3 regions of the Streptomyces sp. NBC_01077 genome follow, and region 2 is predicted to be linked to each of the others. Evidence: riboswitches for the same ligand, from Rfam matches in the RefSeq annotation. Region 2 holds a riboswitch; each other region holds the start of a gene.
The links. A riboswitch is a leader RNA that binds a small molecule or an ion and turns the genes downstream of it on or off. The one in region 2 is predicted to bind cyclic di-AMP.
Positions count from the first base shown of each region.

Region 1 (2,192 bases), 2.2 Mb from region 2:
CGGTGGCGTCGTAGCCGACGAGCTCCGGGCCGATCTGCTCGATGACGGCGAGGACGGCCTTCTCGACACCCTTGCCCAGGTAGCGGTTCGGGTCACCGTCGCGAAGCTCGATGGCCTCGAACGCACCGGTGGAGGCGCCGGACGGAACAGCAGCACGACCGGTGCTGCCGTCGTCGAGGCCGACCTCGACCTCGACCGTGGGGTTGCCTCGGGAGTCCAGGATTTCCCGGGCTACGACGACGTCGATGGACGGCACGAGCATCTCCTTTTTGGGATGTGACGCTGGATGTGACGCAAGGTCGGTGCAGGGTCGCTCGGCCTTGCGACAAGAGCCTAACCGGCTCAGGGGCTCCGGTCGGCCTGGCGCCCGCCCGCTGGGACGAAAAAGGACCCAAGGGCATGCATCTCGGGACGAAGGACCCCGTATCTACCGGGCGGTAACCACGAGGTCCATCGGTCGGTGCCCACGCGTGGGGCTCGAAACGGGGGAACCCCGGACCGGTGCGCACGGGGGATGGGCGCGCCGGTCCGGGGTGGTCACCGCGGGAGGGTCGGAGGGGCCGCGTGAGCCGCCGGACTCACGCGGGCCGCCGGGCTCACTTCAGGTGAAGCTGCTGGCCCGGGTAGATGAGGTCGGCGTTCTCGACGACGTCCTTGTTCAGCTCGAAGAGCTTGGCCCAGCCGCCCTTGACGCCGTGCGCCTGAGCGATCTTGCTGAGGGTGTCGCCGGCCTTGACCTTGTACTCGCCGTCACCCTTCTTGACCTTCTTGCCGGTCGGGGTGGTGACGGTCTTCTTCGCGGCGGCCTTGGGCGCGGCCTGCTGCGTGGTCTGCTTCGGGGCCTGGCGCTGCTCGCTGCGGGTGGTCGGCTGCTCGGCCTTCCGCTCCGGCTGCGGGGCGCTCTGCTGCGGCGCGCTCTCGGCGGCACTCTCGGGCGAGGCGCTGGAGAGGCCCACACCACAGGACGGCCAGGCGCCCTTGCCCTGGCCCGCGAGGACCTTCTCGCCGATGGCGATCTGCTGGGCCTTCGTGGCCTGGTGGGCGTTCGGGGCGTACGCGGTGCCACCGAAGGCGGCCCACGTGGACGGCGTGAACTGCAGGCCGCCGTAGAAGCCGTTGCCCGTGTTGATGGACCAGTCGCCGCCGGACTCGCACTGGGCGACGCGGTCCCACTCGGAGACCGTGGCGGCCGAGGCGGTGCCCGCGGTCATCAGCGGGGCGGCGACGGCGACACCGGTGACGCCGACGAGCGTGACGACCTGGGTGGCCTTGGAGGGACGACGGTGTTTGCCCTTGCCGGAAAACAGCATGGAGATTCTCCTCACCGACGCCTACGAGGTGAGCTGTCGGGTTCGGGCCAATGAGTTGCCCGGCCGCGTGTCCTAGCACGCGGCTTCACCCCAAGCCGATCGTCGGCCGTCTGTCTCAACGGCCGGGGCCGGCACTTACCTTGGGTCCCCCGCTCCTGCCTTCGGCGCTTACGCGACGACAATTCCCATCGGCCGACGGCAGGATTCGGCGTTTCGGTCGACGGGGCCCGCGGTGGCGAGCGGTGACGACCGTAGACACAGACCCACCGGAAGTTCAAAGAGGCATATTGCGGAAATTTCGCCCCTACTTGCCTTCCGGTGGGGGGTGTTTGTGCAGGTGAGAGGTGACGGGAGCAAAGTTTGCGGGCGTGACACGCCAGTTGGGGCGAAGAGACCCATGTCTCACTTGCCTATAACCGGACATACGCCCCTGAATCACTCGGCCGCGATGGGCGAACCGTTCGTCAGGTCGAGGCTCTGACCAGGAAGGATGAGGTCCGGATCGATGCCCACGGTCTGCCGGTTGGCATCGTAGAGGGCGGTCCAGCCTCCGGGGAGTTCGTTCTCCTGTGCAATGTCGGACAGGCTGTCGCCGGGCTGCACGAGATACGCGCCCGAGTTGCCCTGACTGTCCGTTGCGTCCGATTCCTTCGAAGCGTCAGTCGACGGCTTCTCCAGGGGCTTTCCGGTCACCTTGCTATCAGATGAGGCGTGTCGACCTGATTCTGCCGAACTGTCCGAGTTGCCGCTTTCCTCCGGGGCGGCGTCGCCCCGGTGCTTCCCGCTTCCGGGAGTGGTCGGCGACGCGCCGTCCTCCGGCACGCCGGGCGTGGTGGGCGTCCCCGGAGCACCCGGGGTGACCGATGCATCGGGCGTGCCCGG
Region 1 covers NZ_CP108669.1:4,176,397-4,178,588, forward strand. The annotation lists gene eno (phosphopyruvate hydratase) at 1-262, opposite strand, end outside; gene OG462_RS18575 (transglycosylase family protein) at 597-1,310, opposite strand; cyclic di-AMP (ydaO/yuaA leader) riboswitch at 1,314-1,487, opposite strand; gene OG462_RS18580 (transglycosylase family protein) at 1,746-2,192, opposite strand, start outside.
Region 1: linked by a shared signal. The riboswitch ahead of OG462_RS18575 (transglycosylase family protein) and the one ahead of OG462_RS08765 (C40 family peptidase) in region 2 are both predicted to bind cyclic di-AMP.

Region 2 (2,192 bases):
GTCTCGTCGATCAGGCCGGATCAGGGAGCGGCACCGGACGCCGCGAGCCCGGCCTGATCGACAAGACACCCCCCACGGGCCCAAGAGCGTTCCCGGGCAGCAGAGTTCACCGCTTCGGGCGACAGATGGGGACATATCTTGGTGGAACGCCGCGCGGCGCGGCACGATCGGTGGCACTCTGACGCGAAGCGCAATCCGGGGCAGCGGCCCCGGCGGGAAAGGGACAGCGTCGCCATGGCAGATCACCAGGAAGCATCCGTCACGCTGCCGAGCGACCCCGCCTCGGTCCCCACGGCCCGGCGGTACGTCGCGGACGTGCTCACGGGCTGGGGCCTGGACGACGCCGCGGAGATCGCCGACGCGATCCGGCTGATCGTCTCCGAACTGGCCACCAACGCCGTCCTGCACACCCTCGGCCAGTCGCCCACGTTCACGGTCGACGTCCGCCTGGAGCGCGAGGAACGGCTCCACATCGGCGTCACCGACAGCCACCCGCGCCGGCCGCGCCGGCTCCCGGCGGCGGTCCAGCAGGACAACGGCCGCGGCATGGTCATCATCCGCGTCCTGGCGGCGGAGGCCGGCGGCCGCCTCTCGGTCACACCGACCGAGGACGGCGGCAAGACGGTCTGGATCACTCTTCCGTGGACCGTGGCCTCCGTGGCCAGCTGCTAGGTCGTGCCTGGTCGGCCAGGGTACGGCGGCGCCACCGCACCCCTCACGAACGGACCGCTACCGCCGCCTGATCAGCGGACGCGGCCGTAGGAGACCTTCGACGACCAGATCTTGTCGAGCTTCACCCAGGAACCCGTCTTGGGTGAGTGCCAGATCTTGCCGCTACCGGCGTAGATGCCCACGTGGTAGACCCTCCCGCCGGAGTGGAAGAAGACCAGGTCCCCCTTCTGCCTGGTGGAGGCGGAGATGTGCCGGGTCTTGTTGTACTGCTGCTGCGCGGTGCGGGGCAGCGACTTGCCCGCCTTCTTGTACGCGTAGAGCGTCAGTCCGGAGCAGTCGAACCTGGAGGGTCCCGTGCTTCCGTACCGGTACGGGGCTCCCTTCTTGGACGCGGCGACGCTCAGTGCCTTGTTCGCGTGCGTGGTGGCTGCCTGGGCCTCCGATGCCGCACCTGGTGCGAACAACGTGCCGCCGACGGCGGCGAGGGTGAGAGCCGAGACGGCTCCGGCCCGGGACAGCAGGGACGGGACGTGCATCTGCGCGGTCATGCGCAACCCTTCGTCAGCCGCCTGAGAAGGATGACCTGTCGGGTTCGGGCAGGCGAAGATGCCCGGCCGCTGATGCGGCTTCACCCCAAGGGACGGCCCCGCTGCCGAAACAGCGCGTACGTCCCGTAAAAATCGGGTCCTCCACTCCTGCCGATCCAATCCTGTCGACCAGACGTCCGGGACAGCGGCAGGACTCGGCGTCCGCCCGGACCGCCCCGCCGTGGTGGCGGGGGCTTGTCGTCGACAGGGATCTTGACCCACACCCAGGGCGAAATCCGAGCTGAAACGGCGATATGTGAGGCTCCTCACGACTGATCCGTTCGGGTGGACAGGCAGCCTTTGTGATCTTCGGAGGTTTGGCCTACGAGCCTCGCACCAGCGGCGGAACGCCCGATTCCGCCAAATGCGTACACCTGTTGCGCAACTCATCCGACGCATATGTCGACTCGTCTACTACGCCGAACGGGGGAGCGATTCTGCGGTGCGCGTCGCCCGTCCGGACCTGGACACGACACGCGGGAATGTCAACTCGCCTGAGCTCGCGGGACGGTGACGCGGTCGGCTCGGCGCTCCCCGTCCAACACCCTTAGGGCGCGCGCCAACGTGTCCGCGTGCACCTCGGTCTCGCCCCGCATATGCATGAGCGTCAGGGCTTGGAGAAGCGCCTCCGCCCGCCCCACCAGGGCCTGTGCCGCGCGAAGTGCTCCATAGGTATGCGTACCCCTGGATGGATTGATCTTCCCGAGGAGGTCGACGACTTCGAGGTAGGAGTCGACCAGTTCACTCTCGGCACGCGTCAGGGCGGGCAGCGGCGGCAGCTCGGGAACCACGGCCGGCTCACCCCGCCGTGCCGCCGGCGCCCGCGCGCCGGCTCGTGATCACGTGGTCCACGAGGCCGTACGCGACCGCCGCCGGCGCGTCCAGGACCGTCAGGCGATCGAGGTCGGCGTCGATCCGCTCCCGGTCCTGCCC
Region 2 covers NZ_CP108669.1:2,000,706-2,002,897, reverse strand. The annotation lists gene OG462_RS08770 (ATP-binding protein) at 235-672, shown strand; gene OG462_RS08765 (C40 family peptidase) at 744-1,220, opposite strand; cyclic di-AMP (ydaO/yuaA leader) riboswitch at 1,224-1,420, opposite strand; gene OG462_RS08760 (hypothetical protein) at 1,745-2,050, opposite strand; gene OG462_RS08755 (ATP-dependent Clp protease proteolytic subunit) at 2,058-2,192, opposite strand, start outside.

Region 3 (2,192 bases), 5.1 Mb from region 2:
ACTCCAGGGTGCGCAGGGCCTCGCGGACCGGGACGCGGGAGACCCCGTACCGCCGGGCGAGCTGTTCCTCCGTCAGCCGGCTGCCCCGCTCGAAGACGCCGGAGACGATGTCGTCCCGGATCGCCGTGCATACCGAGTGCGCGGGAATGCGCATGTCCGACCTCCGCCTTGGTCTGCGCGAGTCAATTCGAGCGGCGCCTGTTCTGCGCCCGATCTGCGACTCTATTGCAGCGCGCCGGAATTTCCGATGCCCCAGCGGAATGTGAATGTCCTGCGGCCGACGAAAAGCCCCGGCTCAGTACGAGCCGGGGCTTTTGCGATGCGGGTGCGGCGGGATCGCCGACGGTGCGCGAGTGCGTTCCGGGTCAGACGTTGACGCCGCGGGCGCGCAGGTACGAGACCGGGTTGATGTCGGAGCCGTACTCGGAGGTCGTACGCGCCTCGAAGTGGAGGTGCGGGCCGGTCGAGTTGCCGGTCGAGCCCGAGATGCCTATCCGCTCGCCCGGCTCGACGCCCTGGCCGACGTAGACGCCGATGGAGGAGAGGTGACCGTACTGGGTGTACGTGCCGTCGTTCATCCGGATGACGATGTTGTTGCCGTACGCGCCGCCCCAGCCGGCCTCGACGACGGTGCCGGAGCCGACGGAGACGACGCTGCTGCCGTAGGCGGCGTGGAAGTCGATGCCGGAGTGGCTGCCGGAGGACCAGAGCGAGCCGCCGGTCTTGTAGCCGGTGGACACGTACGTGCCCTCGACGGGCAGCTGGAAGGAGTTCAGGCGGCGGCGCTCGGCCTCACGGGCGGCGCGCTGCTCGGCCTCGCGGATCTCCTTGGCGCGGGCCTCGGCCTTGCGCTTCGCCTCGGCCTTGGCCTTCGCCTTGGCGGCGACCTCGAAGGCCTCCTGCTCCTGGGCGGCGGCCTGGGCGTCGATCCGGTCGGCGAGGGAGTCCTCGGTGATCACCTGGGTGAGGCCGGTGTCCTCGACGGAGCGGGGCTCCGCGTCGGCGGCGAGCGCCGGGGAGGCGAGGGTTCCGATGACGCCGGTGGTGGCGAGCGTCGCTACGCCGGCGATGCCCACGCTGCGGCGCGCCATCCGGCTCGGACCACGATGCTTCCCGGTGGCACGGGTGAACGCCATGTAGGGGCTGATCCTTTCCTTCCTTCTCGCCTACCGGGTTAGCTGACGGGTTCGGAGCAGGAAGGTCTCCTACGAGCCCCTCCGTACGAGACGAAGGCGCCCGATTCACCCCAGGGACTACGTGTGGGTCCCCGGCTCCCCAGGCTCGCGCCTGACGGGGACTCGGCGATGACTGTCCGATGCCGCGGCTGCGGCACGTGCAACTGACGAACAGCCGCACCGACGCTATGCGGATCGTCTTTCAATCACCAACCGGACACGCCTTTTGTAAGACATGCCACAGGGCATACGACCACCCTTGACCTCAATACGGACAAAGGGGAGGACCCCGACGAACGATGCCGTCGGGGCCCTCTTCTGCCGTGCCGGCGGCCTGAATCAGCCGGTCACGACGGTCACTTCACCGATGCCGAGCGCGCGCACCGGCTCCGCGATCTGCGCCGCGTCGCCCACGAGCACGGTGACGAGCCGGTCCACCGGGAAGGCGCTGACCACGGCCGCGGTCGCCTCGACCGTGCCGGTGTCGGCCAGCCGCGCGTACAACTGGGCCTGGTAGTCGTCCGGGAGGTGCTGCTCGACCTGGTCGGCGAGCGTCCCGGCGACGGAGGCCGCCGTCTCGTACTTGAGCGGCGCGACCCCCACCAGGTTCTGCACGGCCGTCTCGCGCTCGGCGTCCGTGAGGCCCTCCGCGGCCAGCGTCCGCAGCACCTTCCACAGGTCGTCAAGAGCCGGGCCGGTGTTGGGCGTGTCGATGGAACCGCTGATGGCGAGCATCGAGGCGCCGTTCCCCCGGCCGTCCGAGCGGAGCACCTGCCCGAAGGCCCGCACGCCGTACGTGTAGCCCTTCTCCTCGCGCAGGACCCGGTCGAGCCGCGAGGTGAGGGTGCCACCGAGGCAGTACGTGCCCAGGACCTGGGCCGGCCAGACGCTGTCGTGCCGGTCGGAGCCGACCCGGCCGATCAGCAACTGGGTCTGGACGGCGCCGGGACGGTCCACGATGACGACCCGTCCGGTGTCGTCGGCGGTGATCGGCGGCATCGGGAGCGGCTCGGCCGG
Region 3 covers NZ_CP108669.1:7,081,141-7,083,332, reverse strand. The annotation lists gene OG462_RS32115 (GntR family transcriptional regulator) at 1-154, opposite strand, end outside; gene OG462_RS32110 (M23 family metallopeptidase) at 366-1,136, opposite strand; cyclic di-AMP (ydaO/yuaA leader) riboswitch at 1,149-1,314, opposite strand; gene OG462_RS32105 (M16 family metallopeptidase) at 1,515-2,192, opposite strand, start outside.
Region 3: linked by a shared signal. The riboswitch ahead of OG462_RS32110 (M23 family metallopeptidase) and the one ahead of OG462_RS08765 (C40 family peptidase) in region 2 are both predicted to bind cyclic di-AMP.